DNA from 4 places in the Williamsia sp. z71 genome. Region 1 is predicted to be linked to each of the others. Evidence: riboswitches for the same ligand, from Rfam matches in the RefSeq annotation. Region 1 holds a riboswitch; each other region holds the start of a gene.

Region 1 (5,025 bases):
GGTCTCGTCCGCGCTGTCCTGGCGCCAGACGTCGTTCTTCTCCGAATGCATGATCCCGGTGCCGGCGCTCATCCGTTGTGCCAGGCCGGGGTAGATGACGCCGTTGTGTCCCATCGAATCCTGATGGACCAGGGAACCCTGCAGAACCCAGGTGACGATCTCCATGTCCTGATGGGGATGGGTATCGAAACCCTGCCGGGGCAACACGATGTCGTCGTTGTTGACCATCAGGACGCCGTGGTGGGTGTTGGCCGGGTCGTAGTGGTGGCCGAAGGAGAAGGAATGTTTGGAGTCGAGCCAGCCCGCATCGGTCTTGAAGCGGCTGTCGGCGCGGCGGAGGTCGAATCGGGTGGGAGGTGTTGCGGTGGTCATCGGTGGGGCCTTTCGGGTGGAGCGGTATCGCCTACAGGTCGTGCCTAGAGAACGTGCGAGCCGTACATCTCGCCGAGCGGATCGGCGATGAGTTCGAGGCGGGCGCCATCGGGATCGCGGAAGTACAGCGACACCTCGCTGTGTTCGATGAGTTCAACGCCTGCGTCGATCAGCTTGTCGCGCAAGTGTTTCCAGCGCTGCGGTTCGACACTGATCGCGACGTGGTGCAGTCCGCCGAGGACTTCCTGGTACGGCCCGACGTCGAGGCCGGGAAAGTCGAAGAACGCCAGGAGGTTTGAGTTGCCGATGTCGAAAAAGAAGTGCGAGGAGCCGGGATAGTCGCGGTTCTCGATGAGTTCGGTCAGCGGGAACTCGAGCAGGTCTTGGTAGAACCGGACGGTGCGTTCGACGTCGCCGCTGACCAGTGCGGTGTGGTGCAGACCGCGGGCCGAGGACGCCGGCCGGGAGTCGGCGGGTACCAGGTGTCTGGCGCGGATCGCCTCACGTCTGCCCGCGTATTCCTGCGAGCGCTTGTTCTCGGTGTCGGCGGTGCTCATGGCCGGTCCTTCCGTGCGGGGGGTCTTCATCCAGTGTGCGCTTCGAGTGGCCAGAGGTAAATGGTTGCGTTGTCAACTACTTTGGTAGCGTATCGCAACTGATTGCGTTGTCAACTACTTTGGCTATGCTCTGAACCGTGGAACCAACACAGTGGCTCAGTGAGGACGAGCAGCGGACCTGGCGCGCGTACCTGGATGCGACCCGGTTGCTGTTGCGGACGCTCGATCAGCAGCTCGCCCGGGATGCGGGCTTGTCCTTCACCGACTTCGAACTGCTCGTCGTCTTGTCCGAGGCGCCGCAGCGCCGACTGCGCATGCGGGATCTCGCTGATGCGATCACCACCACACGAAGCGGCGCCACCAGGGCAATCGGTCGTCTGGTGGACGCCGGATGGGTCTGCCGCGTCGAATGCGAAGACGACAAACGGGGCATGTTGGCCGAACTGACCGACGCCGGGATGCAGAAGCTGACCTCGGCGAGCCCCGGACATGTCGCCGCGGTCAGGCGAAATGTGTTCGATCTGCTGAGTACGCGCGATGTTGCCGTGGTGGGCCGGGCATTCGCGGACGTGCGTGAGCACCTGCAGCAGCCGCCGGCATAGGCGCCCGGTCGATCGCCGACTCGGTCGGCTGCGGGGGTTGGCGAAAAGTCGTTGCGGGTGCAAGCAGCTTGCCGAACCCCAAGTGCGCACGGTCGGCAACTGATCGTTGCTGATGACAGGGCGCGAGATCGCGTTTGTTCCGTGTGACATTGCAGCACCCCGGGGTCATCGATGACCGGGGGGTTTGAACCCGACTGAATCTAACCGTTCCACGGTGGGTGGGCACCGGCCTACTGTGCACAAGGATCATCAAGAGCGACTGAGAGACCCGGCTCGCTGACGTCGCAGCAACCCCCCGCCTCGGCGGGTGCGGGTGCTACTGCCGGGACCGATGAAGGTTGTGTCATGTCATCAGTTCAGGAGTCCGGGTGAAGTTTCTGTTGATCAGTTTGATCACCCACACGCCCCACCCGTTGTCCGGCGAGACCGTGTCCCCGGCGCAGCGGTTTCGAGAAGTGATCGACACTGCGGTCCTCGCAGAGGAATTGGGGTTTGACGGCTTCGGGGTGGGCGAACGGCACGAGAGGCCGTTCATCTCCTCGTCGCCACCGGTTGTGCTCAGTAACATCGCCGCACGGACCTCGACGATCGCGCTGTTCACCGCGGTGACAACGCTCAGTCTGCTCGACCCGGTCCGCGCCTTCGAGGACTACTCGACCCTCGACAATCTTTCCGGCGGTCGACTGCAACTGATGATCGGCAAGGGTAACGGCGCCGCGCAGGCCAAGCTGTTCGGAGTCACCGAGGCCGACCAATGGGAGCGCAACCGCGAAGGTTACGAACTCTTCCGGCGACTGTGGGAGGACGACACGGTCACCTGGACCGGCAAGTACCGTCCGTCGTTGATCGACGCCGAGGCGTTGCCCCGCCCGCTGCAGAAGAAGATCCGCGTCTGGCACGGTAGTGCCACCAGCCGCGAATCAGTCGACCTGGCAGCGTTTTACGGGGATCCGCTGTTCTCTGCCAACGTCACCAACCCGGTCGAACCCTATGCGGCATTGATCGACCACTACCGAGCGCGGTGGGCGGCATACGGGCACGACCCGGCGGATGCTCTTGTGGGTGCCGGATCGGCCGGGTACTACGCCACCAAGAACTCGCAGGATGCGATCAACACCTACCGCCCGATCTTCGATGCCACCTTGGCGAGAATCGGGTCATTCGGTCTGCCGCTGGTGTTTCCGACCCTCGAAGACGCTGTGGAACGCAGCTCGCTACTACTCGGAAGTCCACAACAGGTGATCGACAAGGTGTTGCGGTACCACGAGAAGTTCGGCCATGAGGTGATGCATCTGCATGCTGACGCCGGCGGCCTGAGCAATGCCCAGCACCGCGACTCGCTCGAACTCTTCCAGTCCGAGATCGCCCCGGTGCTGCGGCGCGAGATCCCGAGTCGCCCGATCGCCACTCCCACCGCGTTGGAGGTGCTGTCGTGACTGCCCCGACCCGGATCCCGCCGTCGACACATGTCGGCCGCCGCACGTCCACACGTTTCCTCTGACACTTCGAAAAAGGACAACCATGCCAGTAGAGTTCCTGGGGATCGCAGCCACGAATGACGGCACCGAGACCCACCCTCGTACCACCGCCGGTTCGTTCGACCGCGAGTACACACTCAAACTCGCTCGTGCACACGAGGATTTCGGGTGGGACCGGATCCTGTTCGCCTATGGCGCCGGTGCTCCCGAACCCGCGGCGGCCGCCTCGTACATCGCAAGCAACCTCGACCGCATCGAGATCCTGCTGGCGCACCGTCCCAATGTCTCGTACCCGACCTTCGCCGCCAAGACCTTCGCCACCCTCGACCAGATCTCCGGGGGACGGGTGACGGTGCACTTCATCACCGGCGGCAACGACACCGAACAGCAGCGGGAAGGTGACTTCCTGACGAAAGACCAGCGGTACGAACGCACCCGTGAGTACATCCAGATCGTCAAGAAGGTGTGGACCAGCCGCGAACCGTTCGACCACAACGGCACCCACTACCGGTTCAACGACTTCGTCTCCGATGTCTTCCCGGTGGCGCAGCCACGGCCCGACATCTCCTTCGGCGGGTCGTCGCCGGCCGCCTATGCGGTAGGTGGCGCGGAGGCTGACATCTACGCGCTGTGGGGTGAACCCCTCGAGAACACCGCCGAGCAGATCGCGTCGATCACCGCCTCCGCGAAAGCTGCAGGTCGACAAAAGCGCCCGCGGCTACAGGTCGCGTTTCGGCCGATCATCGCACCGACCGATGAATTGGCCTGGCAGAAGGCCGAATCGATACTCGGTCAGCTCAATGCCCGGGCAGCCGGCGCCGCCCAATTCCCACGCGGATTCTCTCTGACATCGCCTCAGAACGCCGGCTCTCAGCGTCTGCTGGAGATAGCTGATTCAATCGACCGCTTCGGAGCCGCGGGATGGACGGCAACGGCCAAAGCGACCGGGGGCGGCGGAAACTCCAATGCGCTGGTCGGTTCTCCGGAGACGGTGGCGGCCGCGCTGCTCGAATACCACGACCTCGGGATCGAGATCCTCTCGGCGCGCGGCTACGACCTGCTCGACGACGCGATCGACTTCGGCCGGTATGTGATTCCGATCGTTCGTGAGGAAGTCGCAAAGCGCGACAGGGATATCCAGGGTGTGGCGTGATCGAGTTGGTTCAAAACCAACCTGATTTTATTGAAGATATTGGGGCGCAACGGTTTAACCTCATCAGTGAGTTGACAGTGGGTGAAGCAGCCGCCGCTTCGCCGCAGAAGCGTGCCACCGCCAGGATCGACGAAGGAAATCGATGAATGCAAGTGTGTCCCGACCGCTACTCGCCGTATTCGGCGCGGCGCTGATGACAGCAACCCTGCTCAGTGCCTGCGGGTCCGACGCCTCCGGCGGCGAGGGCGACGCCGGCCCCGCCACGCCGGGTGGAACCCTGCGCTACGGATTGTCCGGGGCGCCGACCTGTTCGGATCCCGCTCAGGGCGCCACCAACCAGACGATTTATGTCACCCGCCAGGTGGTCGACTCCCTGACCGACCAGGATCCGGGAACCGGCGACATCACGCCGTGGCTCGCGGAGAGCTGGGAGATCAGCCCGGATGCCAAATCGTTCACGTTCAAGCTCCGCGACGGTGTGACATTCAGTGATGGCACGCCGCTCACCGCGGAGTCCGTGAAGAAGAACTTCGACTCGATCCTCGCCCTCGGCGCCGCAAAAACCCCGCTGGCCTCGAGTTATCTGTCCGGTTATATCGGAACCACCGTGGTCGACCCGCTGACGGCGAAGATCGACTTCAGCACACCGAACGCGCAGTTCCTGCAGGCCACATCGACCTCGCAGCTCGGTCTGCAGGCCGACGCCACCATCGCCCAGACCGTCGAAGAGCGGTGCCTCGGGACCAATATCGGCAGCGGGCCGTTCACCTACGCGGACTGGCAGCAGGACCGGTCGGTGTCGCTGGTCAAGCGCACCGGCTACAACTGGAGCTCACCGGTCTTCGCCCATACCGGCGAGGCGT
Region 2 (5,025 bases), on a different contig from region 1:
CGCAGTGAGGCGATCTCGGGCGGGGCGCTCGACGCTCAGCTGATGCGGGCGCAGACCGCCAAAGGTCGTCTGCGCGGCCGCCGCAGGTCCACTGTGCTCAGTGCCTGCCGGACCGCGAAAGAAGAACTCTCGGTCAGCGCGTCGACCACGCTGACGATCGGTGGTTCGTCGGATACCGGCACCCTGACCCGATCGATGTTCGAAGACCTCATCCGGCCGATGGCGCAGGCCGCTGCCGCTGTCGTCGCCGACTACGCGACGGCCTCCCGCCCGGAGGCCATCGTGCTCATCGGTGGCCTGGCCAACATCCCTCTGGTTCGGGACCTCATCGTGAACAAGGTCGACGTCGAGGCGGTGCTACCGCAGGGGCCGGAATCGGTTGCGGCCACCGGCGCTGCCCGTCTGGCGGCGGTGAGTACTCGTCCCGCCGGACTGGCCTTCATCGGCGGACGCCGCAGCCGGGACTGGCTGTCGGCGGCGCCGCTGGCCATGTTCGGTGCGTTGCTCGCCGGTGCGTTGATGACCGTGTACGCGGTCGGATCGTCGCTTGCCGGCAACCCGTCGACACCGTCCGAGGCCCCGGAGCCCCCGGTATCGCCGTCCGCGATCGCCGAGGCGCCGTCGCCGACGACAACGACCGCCACCAATGCGCAGGTGACCTCCACACTGATGCCGACCCGGACACAGCCGACGGTGGAGGTGGCGTCGCCGGTTGCCGGTGGAAATCCGGGACCCGGTTGGGCGACAACCGAACTCGCACCGCCGGTGTCTTCTACGGATCCGCCGACGAGGACCCTGAGCCCATCGTTGATCCCGTTCCCGTTGCCGAGCATCACGTGGCCCCCGAATCTCGCACCGTCGACGCCGTCGACTCCATCGTCCCCGTCGTCTCCATCGACGCCCCCGCCGCCGCCGGAATCGACGACGCCAGATCCGCCCGTGGAGATCGCTCCTCCGTCTGAAGGGGAAGTGACTGCGTCGCCTGCGCCCGCGGCGCCGCCTCTTGTCGCCCCGCCGGAGTCACCGCAGTCCGGTGATCCGGCGGCGGATACGGTGCCGACCTCGCAGCCCGCGACCTGACAGTTCTTTTAGACCCGATTCGGCGTCGCCCGCACCCGACCGACCGCTGTATGAGCGGTCGGTCAGGGCCGGGTATCAGCCGCGGGCGAGGACGAGAGTCTTCTTGAGAAGGTCTGAGACCGCGTCGTATTCGGTGAGGAATCCGTCGTGGCCGTTGGCGGAATGCACCACATGCAATCCATCGACACAGCCGGGCATGAGCTCGGCCAACTCGATCTGCTGGCGCAGCGGGTAGAGCCGGTCGGAATCGATGCCACCGATCACAACGGGTACATGGCAGCTCCGCAGGGCGGCTTCCACGCCACCGCGGCCCCGCCCGACGTCGTGGTTGTTGAGCACCTCGGACAGCACCACATAGCTACCCGGATCAAACCGGCGGACCAGTTTGTCGGCCTGGTGCTCGAGGTAACTCTGCACCGCGTAGCGGCCACCGTGCAACGGATCTTCTTGTCCCTGAGGGAAGTTGGCGAACCGCTGGTCGAGTTCGGGTTCGCTGCGGTAGTACATGTGGGCGATGCGGCGGGCGATGCCGAGGCCGGACGTGGGGGTCCGGCCGGTGCCGTGATAGTCGCCGTTCTGCCAGTTCGCGTCGGCCTTGATCGCCGCGATCTGTGTTGTCTGCGTGCCGATCTGGTCGGCCGAGGCGCGAGCGCCGACGGCCAGGATCAAGCCGCTGCGCACTCGCTCTGGATAGCCGATGACCCACTCCAAGGCGCGTGCGCCACCCATCGAACCGCCGAGGACGGCTGCGACGGAATCGATCTGCAACGCATCGAGCAGGGCGACCTCGGCACGGACCTGATCGAGCACGGTGATGTGCGGGAACCGTGAACCCCACACCTGCCCTTCGGAATCCAGTGAGGCCGGGCCGGTGGAGCCGCCGCATCCACCGAGGACGTTCGCCGAGACGACACACCACTCGTCGGTGTCCACGGCGCCGCCCGGGCCGATCAGCCCGTCCCACCATCCGGGGGTGGGCTGATCGGGACCGGCGGGACCTGTTGCATGAGAGTCGCCGGTCAGGGCATGTAGTGCCAGAACAACGTTGTCGCGGGTGGGCGAGAGTGTGCCCCAGCGCTGAAACGCCAGGGTCACATTCTCGATCTGTCCACCGTTGTCCAACGAAATCGGGCCGACCGGCACACTGGTCAGCTGCCCATCGGGCAGGGATTCCCAGTCCGGATGAGTTCGTGGTGGCGTGTGCGGGTCGATACTCACCTCACTTGGCCGCAGCGAAGCCTGCGTCGAGGTCGGCGATGATGTCGACGACGTTCTCGATGCCGACGGCCAACCGGACCAGTCCGGGGGTGACGCCGGCGGCCAGCTGCTCCTCGGCGATCAGCTGCGAGTGGGTGGTCGATGCCGGATGGATGACCAGCGAGCGCACGTCACCGATGTTGGCGACATGGCTGTGCAGCACCAGTGCGTCGACGAACTTCTTGCCTGCGTCGACGCCGCCGACGATCTCGAAGCCGATGATCGCGCCCTGGCCGCGCGGAGCCAATTCCTGGCCCCGCTTGTACCAACGGGAGGATTCGAGGCCGGCGTAGGCCACCGACTCCACCTGGGGGTGCTCCTCGAGGTACTTGGCCACGGCCTGGGCGTTCGACACGTGGCGCTCGATCCGCAGGCTCAGGGTCTCCAGGCCCTGGGCGATGAGGAAGGCGTTGAACGGGGAGATCGCAGCACCGGTGTCGCGCAGCCACTGCACGCGCGCCTTGAGTGCGTAGGCCGGAGCGCCGAGGTCCGCGAAGATCGCGCCGTGGTAGCTCGGGTCCGGGGTGGTGAAGCCGGGGAACAGGTCGACGCCGTCACGCTGGCCGCGCCAGTCGAAGGTGCCACCGTCTACGATCACGCCGCCGATCGCGGTGCCGTGTCCGCCAAGGTATTTCGTGGCCGAATGCACCACGATGTCGGCGCCGTGTTCGAGCGGGTTGATCAGGTACGGAGTGGCGACGGTGTTGTCGACGATCAGTGGCAGACCCGCCTCGTGGGCGACGGCGGAGATGCCCGGGAGGTCGAGGATCTCGTTGTTCGGGTTCGAGATGGTTTCACCGAACAGGGCGCGGGTGTTGGGCTGGATGGCCGCGCGCCAGCTGTCGAGGTCTTCCGGGTCGTCGACGAAGCTGACCTGGATCCCGAGCTTGGGAAGTGTGTAGTGGAACAGGTTGTACGTGCCGCCGTAGAGACGGGGACTCGACACGACATGACCGCCGTTTTCGACGATGTTCAGGATCGCGTAGGTCTCGGCTGCCTGACCCGAGGCGACGAGAAGAGCCGCCACGCCACCTTCGAGGGCGGCGATGCGCTGTTCGACCGCGTCCTGCGTGGGGTTCATGATGCGGGTGTAGATGTTGCCCGGCTCGGCGAGTCCGAACAGGTTCGCGGCGTGCTCGGTATCGCGGAACGTATACGACGTTGTCTGGTAAATCGGCAGCGCACGGGCAGAAGTCGCCGAGTCCGGGCTCTGGCCGACATGGACCTGCTTGGTTTCAAAACTCCAGTTGTCAGCCGGATTGACGTCGGTGTCAGACATGTAGGACTTCTCTTTCATGGTCGGTGGACATCCAATTAGAGGGTCCGACCTTCCGGACCCCGCGCTTGCCGCGGCGAACCGCAACCTGGTCGTCACCCGGAGCACCCCACCGCGGTTGGAGGGTTGCCGGTCAGCTAGCCGGGGCTCATTGCTGACACTCAGGACCTGGCCAAAAGGATATAACACGCGGATCCTGCGCAAAAAAGCGTTCAGCGCACGGCGATTCTGCGGCTCGCCGTCGGCTGCGCCGTGCTGTACTACGTTCATGCGATTGGCCTTCGGCAAAGGTTGTCGTAACTTCAGTGAAGTTGCCTCAAATCACCCGAGGCCGTGTGCGATTCGAGACACCTGGGGCTGCTGTGAATGATGGTTCAAGACGTCGTCGGGCAGTCCCGACCCGTTCCGGTCGCCGGGTGACGGCGCTTGCGTCGGGGGCCGCGGCAGCCGCGCTGCCGGTACTGACCTTCCTCGGTAGTGCCCCGGCGCTCGCCACCGAAGCCCCGGCGGAGTGTGGCAACGGCGCCGTGTTCGTGGTGGCCGGAACCGGCGATCCGGAGTTCCTGCACACACGGGGAGTGGAGACCCGGTACATCGCCCAGGGTTATGTCGTCAAACGGGTCGACTATCCGGCGACATTCTGGCCGCTCGGTGCCCAGAGCTACGACGCCAACATCGAGGTCGGACAAGCCGTGCTCACCGATGATGTGGCGACCTATCAGGCCAGTTGCCCGGGCAAGCCTGCCGTCATCACCGGCTATTCGCAGGGCGCTCGAGTGGCCGGCGACGTACTGGCCGACATCGCGGCGGGTAAGGCGGATGGTGTCAGTGCCGACGGGGTGTCGGGCGAGCTCTATGCCGACCCGCGGCGACGCGGAACGAGCGCCGGCGCCGGGGCCGAGGTCAATCTCATCAATGCGTATCCGGGCGCGATGCTCGACGGTTCGCGCGACGGCGATTTCGGCGATGTGACGGTCTACTCGGTCTGTATCGACGGTGATGCGGTCTGCGACGTGCCCGACCCTCGGCGAGATCCGATCGGGGCGCTGGACGCGTTGCTGGGTTTCTGGGTCAAGCACTTCAGCTATGGCGACATCATGTCGGCGGGCCCGGGGGCGTCCGCCGGCGCCGATGGGGTGACCGTCGTCGAGGGCTCCGACGGGGCCACGGTGATCCTCGTCGGTGCCGATCCGTCACTGACCACCGTGCTGGCGCAGGTCGGACTACCCAACCTGCTGCGCCCGGTGATCCTCGATTTCCCGCGTCTCGAACCAGCTGTCATCCAGCCGATCTCGCGCGCGATCATGGGCTTGCTGCCGGCTCTGCCGCAGCTCGGGCACGGTGCGTATCTCACCGACCTGTACGCGATCCGGGACGCGCTGTCGGGGGACCCGGCGGCCTGGTCCGCGATC
Region 3 (5,025 bases), on a different contig from region 1:
GGCACCCACCCGCACTGCTGCTCAGCGCCGCCGGTCAGGCGCAGTACGTGAGCACCGAGGGCGGGCAATTGGTCGGCATCCTGCGCGATCCCCGGTTCGTCTCGACACGGATCCATCTCGATGCCGGCGACACCCTCGTCCTCTACACCGACGGGCTCACCGAGGCGCGGACCGGACCGGGTCCCGAGCGGTATGACGACGACGGTGCGCTGCTCGAGTTCGCGTCGGCACACACACCGACGTCGGCAGGCCAGATCATCGAGGACTTGGGGGCATTGCTCGACACTTTCGGTGCCGGCCTCGAAGACGACACCGCGCTCTTGGCGCTCAGTGTCCCCGACCCCGGGGTCTAGAGGGTTCGGAGGGCGGTGAGCAGTAGGTCGACGTCCTCGGAGGTCGAACCGAGGCCGAGGCTGGCGCGCACCGCCCCCGAACCGTGGCCCAGGCGATCGAAGAGCGGGTGGGCGCAGAATCGTCCATCGCGCACACCGACGCCGTGTTCTGCCGACAGATGGGCTGCCACCTCAGCGGCCCGATGCCCGTCGACGACAAAGCTGACAACGCCAACGGCGTCGGTGCTGTCGGTGAAGATCTTCAGGGGGTGCACGCCCGGGATCTCTGCCAGGCCGTTGCGCAACTGTTCCGTGAGCGCGGTTTCATGGGAAACCACGGCATCACCGAGGGACGCGATCTCTACGCAGGCCGCCGCGAGCGCGGCCGCACCCAGGACGTTGGGTGAGCCGCCCTCATGACGGGCGGGCGACCGCGCCCACGTCACGTCCTGCTCGGTGACGTTCAGAACGGCACCACCACCGGCCAGGTATGGTTCGGCGACGTCAAGCCAATCCCGGAGTCCGACAAGCACTCCCGAGCCGAATGGTGCATAGGTCTTGTGACCGGAGAACGCCAGGTAGTCGATGCCGGCGGCGGTGATGTCGATCCTGCGATGCGGAACCAGCTGCGCTCCGTCGACGGCAATTCGGGCACCATTGCGGTGCGCGAGATCAGCCAATTCATCGATCGGCAGGATCTCACCGGTGACGTTGGACGCGCCGGTGACCGCCAGCAGCACCGCGCCGGTGTCCTTGAGGGCGGTCTCCACCCGGCTGATCGTCGCAGTGAGCGTATTCGCGGTCCGCACCACGTGAACATCCCTCCACGGCAACAGATTTGAATGATGTTCCAGGTCGAGGACGACGACCTTACCCGGCACGCAGCCGGCCAGGAGGTTCAGGGAATCGGTGGTGTTCCGGGTGAAGATCAGGCTGTGCTGCTGCCCGGCGCCGACGAACTCCGCGACCTGCGCGCGGGCGCTCTCGTATGCCTGGGTGGTGACCTGCGACGCGTAACCGGCCCCGCGGTGGACGCTCGAATACGTCGGCAGGAGTTGCGTGATCCGCTCGACGACGCTGCACAGAGCCGGCGCACTCGCCGCGTAGTCGAAGTTGACGTATCGCGTGGTCGAGCCATCACTCAGTGGCGCTCGGGTATCCGAACCCTCAATCGCTGCAAGGGCTTCCAAGGATCGTCCCAGTGTTGCAGTGCTCATTGCTCACACCCTCCGGTGTCAGGGATTCCACACGCGCCGCCAGTTCGAACCCTGCCGATGCGGCAGTTCGAACTCGGACGTGGGAGTTCCGCGCTTGCCTGTTCGGGTTCGAACAGGCCAGGTCTTCACCCGGAGCACCCCGCCGCGATGGAGGGTTGCTGACCAGCAAGCCGGGGCTGTGCGCTGGTACTCGTGACCGACGACGACGCTAACAGACTTCTTCGGCGTCGTCCATACCCATTTTGCTTTAACTTCTCGGCGATCGGAACTCCGCGCATCCTTCGGATTTGGGCAGGAGCGTGCGTATGGTTCTGTCCAACAGTTGAAATCCTCCGACCCGGGCATGCCCCCACGATGCCCGGATTCACTTGGTGGACAACAGCTGCCCTGTGTCAACGAGTATCAGCGCCAAGTTCCAGCTTGCTGGTCGGCAACCCTCCACCGCGGCGGGGTGCCCTGGATCAAAGACACGGTCCCAGCCTTCACCGGCATGGGGCAAGCGCGGGGTTCAGGCATCTGAGCCCGAGGATATCTCCAGGAGTTCGATGATCATTCACATCCGCCGTGCTGCTCGCTGCGTGGTCAGCACCGCACCCACTTACCAGGAGAGCACCTGATGTCCGTGTGGTCCGACAGGCTTCGATCCAACAAGGAGCAGATCGTCGACAGTCCCCCTGACCACCACACCCGGCTCATCGCGGTACCTGCTCTCGAACAGCGACACGAACACGAGGGAGCAGGTCGATCCACATGAGCGTGACAAGGGTCGACACCGTCGTCGTCGGTGGCGGGGCGATGGGTTCGGCCGCCGCCTGGCAACTCGCCCGGCGAGGCACCGAGACCGTTTTGCTGGAACGCTTTTCACCCGGACACCGCAACGGCGCGTCCCACGGAGCGTCACGGATCTTTCGCACCTCCTACGCCGAGCGCCCCTACGTAGAGCTGGCCCGCGAGGCCGAAACGCTGTGGGCGGAACTCGAACAGGAGTCCGGGTCAGAGCTGCTCACCATCACCGGTGGCGTCGACCAAGGATGGACGCACCGTCTGACCGCCATCTCCGATACCCTCGCCCACCTCGGACTCGTCCATCAGTGGCTCGAGCCCGACGAGGCCTCGCAGCGCTGGCCCGGAATCAGATTCGACGGCCGCGCGTTGTATTACCCCAACAGCGGCCGACTACATGCGGACAACGCTGTCAGCGCGCTACAACGCAGCGCAGCAGCCCTCGGCGCAGAGGTTCGACACGAATCGCAGGTGATCTCGATCGACGTCACAGACGACAACTCGGTCACCGTACGCACCGATGACCAGGAGTACGTGGCCCGACGTGTGGTGGTGGCGGCCGGCGCCTGGGCGACGAAGCTGTTGTCGGGCATCGTGCCGCTGCCACAGATCACCGTCACCCAAGAGCAACCTGCACACTTTGTACCGCGTGACCAGGACGCCGAGTGGCCCAGCTTCGGGATCCTGCACGACCCGGACGGACCGAACGCACCCGAATTCGGTGGTGTGTACGGCCTGTCCTCGGGTGCCGAAGGCGTCAAGGTCGGGTTCCATGGAACCGGACCGGTCGTTGACCCCGACCACCGCGATTTCACGGCGGAACCACGGCAACTCAAGGCCTTGCAGGAATACGTCCGCCATTGGGTGCCCGGCGTCGATGCCGACGCACTGACCCCGATCAGCTGCACGTACGCCACCACACCCGACTCCGACTTCGTCATCGACCGCCGCGGTCCGGTTGCGGTCGCCGCCGGATTCTCCGGACACGGCTTCAAGTTCGTGCCCGCCATCGGCCGCCTCCTCGCCGACCTCACCGCCGACAAAGATGCCCCCGAGCTGTTCTCCTTCCGCTCCCACTCCGCAGAAAAGGTTGTCTAGCCATGTCGAGATTCGCCAGTCCAGCCGATACCGAGACCTACGGTGAGTACACGATCACTCGCGAACCGGACGACACCCGACCGGTGTATCGATTCGCCGGACGTATCAGCGGCGACGGATCCACGCCCTACCCGGCCGTCGCTGATCGCTATCACGTCTATTCCGGTTGGTTCTGCCCGTGGGCTCAGCGGGTCACGCTGGTCATCGAGCTGGCCGGCCTCACCGATGTGATCAGTGTCAGCTACGTCGACGGTGCGCGCGATGCCCGCGGGTGGGCATTCCGCGAGACCCACGGCCCCGACCCGGTGAACGGCTTCACCCTGTTGCGCGATGCCTATGAGGCCACCGAACCCGGCTTCGACGGCCACGTGTCGGTCCCCACCCTGTGGGACCGCGAGACGAAGCAGGTGGTGAGCAACACGTTCGACACACTCGACGCCGATCTCGCGTCGCAGTATCGCCGTCAGATCACCAGTGAGTTCGACCTCTACCCAGAGGATCTGCGCCCGCAGATCGACGAGTTGGAAGTCTGGTTGCGAGCCACGGTCAACAGCGCCGCACACGTGGCCACCGGAACCGGTTCGGTTGCCGAGGAAGCCGCGGCCACGGTGTATCAGGCATATTCAGAACTCGACAGCCGTCTCGCCGAAGATCGATACCTCCTCGGCGACAACGTCACCCTGGCCGACGTCCGGCTCTGGGTGACGCTGGTTCGGCACGATGCTGCGGTGGCCAGGACCGGTACCAGGCGTCTCATCGACTTCCCGAATCTGTGGCGCTATGCCCGAGATCTGTACTCATTGGATGCATTTCGCGCCACCACCGATTTCGCATCCTTCGGCGCATCGGACGCCGTAGCCGATGAATGGCAGTCGCCGATCACGTCGTCCGCAGCAGCTCACTAGGAGTTCGAAATGGCACCGCCCATCCCCCTGTCGGTACTCGACCTTCTGCCCCGTCCCAGCGGGTCGGACACCACCACCGCAATGCGCAACACCATCGACCTGGTCCAGCGCGCCGAACAGTTCGGATATACCCGCTATTGGTTCGCCGAACACCATACGAATCCGGGGGTCCTCGGTTCATCACCCGCCGTCGAGATCGCACTGATCGCAGGTTCCACCTCGACCATCCGGTTGGGTTCGGCCGGAGTGCAATTCGGTCATCGGACGCCGCTCGCGACGGTTGAGGAGTTCGGCCTGATCAACACGCTGTACCCGGGTCGCCTCGACCTCGGTATCGGACGATCCATTTCTCGCCCCGCCCCGGAGACGACCACGGGATCGGAATCGGTGACCGAAGTCGCAGCAAAAAACTATTTGTCCGCCCGCGGCGGAGCGGCCCACACCGAGGACACATACACCCCCAATGGTCTGCTCCTGCCCAAGATCTACAACATCGCCGGCGCGTTTGCGAGTAAGTCCATCACTCACCTACTCGACCTGCTCCAGCAACCCGGCGCGTACGCCCCGAGCTATGACGAGCAGATCTCCACCGTTCTTGCCCTCCTCGACGACACATATGTCAGTCCACAAGGGCTTCCCGCTCACGCCACCCCGGGAGCTGGTGCCGACGTGCAGGTCTGGATCCTCGGC
Region 4 (5,025 bases), on a different contig from region 1:
TCGGTATCCGGGAAGGCGCGGGCGTTCGAATTGCTCGACGGTCTGCAGATCGTGGACATCTCGAACAACCTCGGGGACTCGAAGTCGTTGATCACGCATCCGGCGACCACCACCCACCGCGCGATGGGACCCGAGGGTCGGGCTGCGATCGGGTTGTCCGATTCGCTGGTTCGGCTGTCGGTCGGTCTTGAGGGTGTGGACGATCTGCTGAAGGATCTCGACCAGGCTCTGTAACGCAGAATTGGGCGACGCCGCCTGCGGCCGTCACCGGGGATCGGAGGGTGGGCATTTTTCACTCGCTGGCCGACTGGGTCATCTCGATCATCCAGTCGACGCCGCCGTGGGCGGTGTATCTCGTGGTGTTCGTCGTCATCTACGGAGAAGCGGCGGCCCTGCTCGGTCTGGTCCTGCCCGGTGAGACGGTCCTGCTCGCCGGTGGGGTCGCGGCCGCCCTCGGCGAGACCAACATCGTCTGGCTGATCGTCGGTGCGTGCGTTGCCGCGGTGCTCGGCGATTGGACCGGCTATTCCATCGGCCGCAGATCCGGTGGCCGCATCACCGAAACCCGCTTCGGCGGATGGGTCGGACGAGAACGCTGGCAGAAGGCCGAGGAACTCATCCGCCATGGTGGGGTGGCCACGGTGATCGGAGCCCGCTGGATCGGCTACGTGCGCACCGTGACCCCGTTTGTGGCGGGGATGAGCAAGATGCCGACGCGTCAGTATGTGCTGGCAAACGTCGCCGGTGGTGTCGTCTGGGTGACCGTGGTGTGCATCATCGGCTACGCGGTCGGTGAAACCGTCGGGGCGACGGTGATGTTCTACCTGGCTTTCGGTGCCGGGGCGCTCATGCTTCTCTATTTCGCCGCTCGCTGGTGGCAGCATCGGCGCAGGTCACAAAAGGCCGCGGCCAGCGCGGAATAACATTCACGCCGGGTTAAAGAGGTTCGATATTTGACAGGGAAATCAACGGCGCTGCAATGTGGTCATCGGTGACGAGTGTCAGCGACAAGCCCCGGCTTGCTGGCCGGCAACCCTCCATTCGCGGCGGGGTGCTCCGGGTGACAACCTGGCCGCTGTCTGTTCGGACGGCGGCAAGCGCGGACTCCGGCCGAGTCCGGATCTGAAGGGACTGTGGGTGACGAACTCCTCCACGAACGATTTGAAGGACGAGATCGCCCGGTTTGTGAAGGCCCGCCCGACCGATCGGGTCCTGTTCGCCTCCGAACTCGCCGAGGCCGTTGCGCTGGTCGCCGGTGTCGCGCCCGGTGGCGTCGTCACACTTGATCTGACCGCCGCCCTCACGAACCCCACCCCGATGGTGACCACCGGGTGGTGCCGGCGCAGGTCGATCTGGTGACCACCCTGGCCGCGGTGGACAGCGAGCTCGAACGCCGTAGCGCCGCACTCCTGATCGTTCCGGCCGTCGCCGAGGCCACCGGCGAAGTGGTGCCGCTGCCCGCGCTGGCGGCGATCGCACACCGACGCGGCGCGCGACTGCTGGTCGATGGCAGTGAGCTCGTGTCCCGGCGGGCGGTGAACCTGACCAGCCACGGGATCGACTACCTCGTGTTGTCCGGCCGGTCCGTCGCCGGTCCGGCGGTGGTTGTGGGCCGCGGCGACTGGCTCGCCGACTGTGCCGACGCCGATATCCACACCGTCGACGGCAACGTCGGCACTGACCGGTCCCCGGCCCGGGCGCTGGCCGACCTCGGTTACGAGAGCGCCGGTCTCCACGAGCAGGCACTGTCCGAGTGGCTTGACGCCGAAGCCGCCCGGCATCCCGGGATCCGCCGACTGCAGCTGTGGCCCGATGCCGGTGACCGCGTGGGAATCGCCTCACTGGCCGTGGCCGGACACCCTGAGCCCGCCGTCATCCGATGGGACGCCCACACCGGCGTCGATGAGCTTGCCCGGCAACTGAACTCACTCGTGGACAGCACTCTTGAGCAGGAGAAATCATGACCGAAGCAGATCGCGTCACCACCGTACGCACCCGCCCCGAACTGCTGGTCGCCATCGAGGGCGACAACCACCAGCTCGCCTGGAGCAGGCCTGGCCCGTCCGAGGCCCGGGGTTCGGCGGTCCGCCGGATCCGCCAGCCGGAATTGCGGGGCGGCATCAAGGAGCGAGCCGCACTGCGTGCCGGCTGGCAGGAACTGGGCGAGGATCCCGCGGACCTGGTGGTGGCGTTGGAGATCGACGTGGTGATCGCCGAGGACGCGGCCACCGCGCGGGCAGAGCTTCTGCGGCTGGGGGAGTCGAGGTTCGGCGACACCGTCCGCTATGTCGGCACCGCCAACGGATTGCTGACGCTGATCGTCGACATCTATACCGCCGAGGTCGCCGATGCGGTCATCCTGCGGCCTCTCGACCTGGGGCGGACGGGTGATCGGCCCGGTTCGGCCCAGCTCATCGCCGACCGCGTGCTGCCCGGACTGCTCGAACGGGCCACCGCGGCCTGACGCCCCACACCACGCCTGATCGCAGGCGTGATGCGGACCGATCCGCCGATCAGCTCTCGCCGTTTTCCCAGCGATCGATGATCCGTGCGCGAGCGTCTTCGGTCAGCGAGCCGTACAACCGCAGTCGTGCCATGCCGCCGTCCGGGAAGATGTCGAGGCGGGCCTCGGTCATCGGCCGGTCTGCCTCGATCAGGAACCGGTGTCGGGTGTCGGGTTGCAGGGCGGATCGGCCCAGAACCTCGAACCACTCACCGTTTTCGCCGTCGCGGCCACGAATCATCGCCGAGCCCGGTGCATTTCCCAAGAAGTAGCTGGTGTCGAGTTCGGCCAGGCCGATCGTCGACTCACCGGCCAATTTGACCTGGACCCAGTCGTTTCCGTCGTCGCGCCGCCGTGAGGTCTCCCAGCCTTCTCCCATCGTGCGGGCCCGGCCGGGCATCAGGAGGTTGTTCGGGGAACCGTAGAACATGTTGGAGCAGGCGGTGATCATGCCGCCGTTCTCGAGGGCGGCGAGGTCGAAGTGTCCGTAGGACAAGAACTTCGGGTCGGGGACGCCACGGCCGTGCACCCGGAATCGGGCCACGCCACCGTCCGGATGGATTGTGAGCCGCACATGGGTGAACCGCTCCTTGGAGTCCACCCGGAACGGATTCTGTGTATCGCCGTTGACCTCGACGCGATCGACGATCGTCTGCCACTTGGTGTTCTCGAGCAGCTCCGAAATGGTCGGAATGCCTTCGACCGCAGCAGCTTCCACTGAAATGCAGGGGGGGTAGTTGCCGACGAACCAGGATGTGTCGACCACGACGCCGTAGATGATGCCGGGGACACCGAGTCGCACGATGGCCTGGTCCACACCCGCTTCGCGCCGGCGCCGGGTTTCCCAGCCGTCATAGACCTGACCCTTGTGCCCGAAGGTCGCCGGTTGATATTCGGCGGCAGACGTCTTGATGAGATTCTCGGCCTCGGCGAAGAGGGCGTCGTTGGTCCAGAGGACCGCGCCGCCGAGAGCGCGTAGAGCCAGATCTGGCATCGAGGTGAAGTGGGGGCGCGAGTTCGGCGGGGATGGAGTCACGACTCATCAGGCTAGTGGCACCGCCCAGCGGGTGCGACTTGTCGCGCCGGCGACGCCCGGTTCTTGCGAAAGCTCCGTGACGCGGGCCATACTTTCTGCCAACAACTAGTTGCAAGTCGAAACTCGTTGAACCATGAGAAGGACCATGTTGAAGGAGACAGCGTCGCGCGACGCTCAGATTGCGGATCTCATGGAGGTCCTCGCGAGGCACCTGCGGGTGCGTGACCGGTTGTCGGCGACGCGGTGGCGAACCGCGGACGATGCTGTCGAGTCAGCGGCCTATCACTGCCTTTTTCGGCTGAATCGGGCGCCGGCACGCTCGGGTGAGTTGGCCGAGGCGCTGTTCAGCGACCCGTCGACCATCAGCAGGCACGTCGCTCAACTGGTCAAGCTGGGCTATGTCCGGCGTGAGGCCGATCCGCGCGACGGCCGGGCCACGATCCTCGTGGTCACCGAGTCCGGTGCGCAGCGGGTCGCCGATTTCCGCAACCGCCGGGCCGAAGAACTCGAGACGATGCTGGCCGATTGGGATGACGATGACGTCGAGACCTTGACCGAGTTGCTCGGCCGCTACGTCAGCTCCGCAGAACGCAGCCTCATAGAGGCCAACGAGACACCCGCGGACCGCGCCCGGTCCTGACCCCCCCACCGAGAAGGGCCCGACATCGCTGCTGCGAGGCGGGCCCTTGTTCGTGTTCGGGGTCGATCAGCCGCGAGAGGGCTCGTTCGCCTCGTCCGGGTGCTTGGCCAGACGATCGATCGCCTCTTGTGCGACCTTCTCGGCGTCGGCCTTACCGGTCCATCCGCCGGCCTGGACGTCTTTGCCGGGCTCGAGGTCCTTGTAGTGCTCGAAGAAGTGCGCGATCGCCTGGAGCTCGAAGTCGTCGACGTCGCCGATGTCCTGGACGTGGTCCCAGCGGACATCTCCGGCGGGCACTGCCAGCAGCTTGTCGTCGCCACCGGCCTCATCGGTCATGCGGAACATGCCGACGATGCGGGCGCGGACGATCACGCCGGGGTAGACGGACTCGGGGAGCAACACCATGGCGTCCAACGGATCGCCGTCTTCGCCGAGGGTGTTGTCGATGTATCCGTAGTCGGCGGGATAACCCATCGACGTGTACAGGTACCGGTCGAGATAGATCTTTCCCGACTCGTGGTCCACTTCGTACTTGTTGCGTTGTCCCTTGGGGATCTCAATCGTGACGTCGAAGTCCACGTTGTACTCCTCGTAAGTTCTGCCTACCCAAAGTGTTCTCCGGTAGCCGGTCAGCAAATCGACTCAACGATACTGTGGAGACCTGTGCCCGCCGCGCGCGGCAAGAACTTCGACCGGAGGTAATTCGTGCCAGGCAGTTCGCCCCGCCGCAAGGGACTCCTGTGGACGCTACTTCCGGTGATCGTGCTGATCATCGTTGCGGCAATCGTGCTCGTCATCGCACTGCGGGTGGACGAGGACCACAACAGTCTGCCCGCGGGTGCCTCC

What was found. Region 1 has a riboswitch for S-adenosylmethionine ahead of AC51GR_RS23285 (LLM class flavin-dependent oxidoreductase). Riboswitches for the same ligand answer to the same signal wherever they lie in the genome.
Region 2: it holds a riboswitch for S-adenosylmethionine, as region 1 does, so the genes downstream of both, AC51GR_RS18425 (bifunctional o-acetylhomoserine/o-acetylserine sulfhydrylase) here and AC51GR_RS23285 (LLM class flavin-dependent oxidoreductase) in region 1, are expected to answer to the same signal.
Region 3: it holds a riboswitch for S-adenosylmethionine, as region 1 does, so the genes downstream of both, solA (N-methyl-L-tryptophan oxidase) here and AC51GR_RS23285 (LLM class flavin-dependent oxidoreductase) in region 1, are expected to answer to the same signal.
Region 4: it holds a riboswitch for S-adenosylmethionine, as region 1 does, so the genes downstream of both, AC51GR_RS01495 (hypothetical protein) here and AC51GR_RS23285 (LLM class flavin-dependent oxidoreductase) in region 1, are expected to answer to the same signal.

The regions. Positions count from the first base shown of each region.
Region 1 is NZ_JCANWX010000011.1:96,137-101,161, forward strand. Features, by position in the region: gene AC51GR_RS23270 (pirin family protein) at 1-372, opposite strand, end outside; gene AC51GR_RS23275 (VOC family protein) at 417-929, opposite strand; gene AC51GR_RS23280 (MarR family winged helix-turn-helix transcriptional regulator) at 1,067-1,531, shown strand; SAM riboswitch class I at 1,775-1,869, shown strand; gene AC51GR_RS23285 (LLM class flavin-dependent oxidoreductase) at 1,900-2,967, shown strand; gene AC51GR_RS23290 (LLM class flavin-dependent oxidoreductase) at 3,053-4,162, shown strand; gene AC51GR_RS23295 (hypothetical protein) at 4,159-4,308, shown strand; gene AC51GR_RS23300 (ABC transporter substrate-binding protein) at 4,305-5,025, shown strand, end outside.
Region 2 is NZ_JCANWX010000007.1:240,901-245,925, reverse strand. Features, by position in the region: gene AC51GR_RS18435 (Hsp70 family protein) at 1-1,080, shown strand, start outside; gene metX (homoserine O-acetyltransferase MetX) at 1,156-2,298, opposite strand; gene AC51GR_RS18425 (bifunctional o-acetylhomoserine/o-acetylserine sulfhydrylase) at 2,300-3,616, opposite strand; SAM riboswitch class IV at 3,673-3,782, opposite strand; gene AC51GR_RS18420 (PE-PPE domain-containing protein) at 4,030-5,025, shown strand, end outside.
Region 3 is NZ_JCANWX010000010.1:160,573-165,597, reverse strand. Features, by position in the region: gene AC51GR_RS22695 (PP2C family protein-serine/threonine phosphatase) at 1-353, shown strand, start outside; gene AC51GR_RS22690 (aminotransferase class V-fold PLP-dependent enzyme) at 350-1,549, opposite strand; SAM riboswitch class IV at 1,635-1,747, opposite strand; SAM riboswitch class IV at 1,940-2,057, shown strand; gene solA (N-methyl-L-tryptophan oxidase) at 2,300-3,430, shown strand; gene AC51GR_RS22680 (glutathione S-transferase C-terminal domain-containing protein) at 3,433-4,335, shown strand; gene AC51GR_RS22675 (LLM class flavin-dependent oxidoreductase) at 4,345-5,025, shown strand, end outside.
Region 4 is NZ_JCANWX010000001.1:349,562-354,586, forward strand. Features, by position in the region: gene AC51GR_RS01485 (O-succinylhomoserine sulfhydrylase) at 1-234, shown strand, start outside; gene AC51GR_RS01490 (DedA family protein) at 282-923, shown strand; SAM riboswitch class IV at 991-1,106, shown strand; gene AC51GR_RS01495 (hypothetical protein) at 1,138-1,359, shown strand; gene AC51GR_RS01500 (aminotransferase class V-fold PLP-dependent enzyme) at 1,332-1,964, shown strand; gene AC51GR_RS01505 (hypothetical protein) at 1,961-2,464, shown strand; gene alc (allantoicase) at 2,514-3,539, opposite strand; gene AC51GR_RS01515 (MarR family winged helix-turn-helix transcriptional regulator) at 3,685-4,179, shown strand; gene AC51GR_RS01520 (inorganic diphosphatase) at 4,246-4,758, opposite strand; gene dacB (D-alanyl-D-alanine carboxypeptidase/D-alanyl-D-alanine endopeptidase) at 4,885-5,025, shown strand, end outside.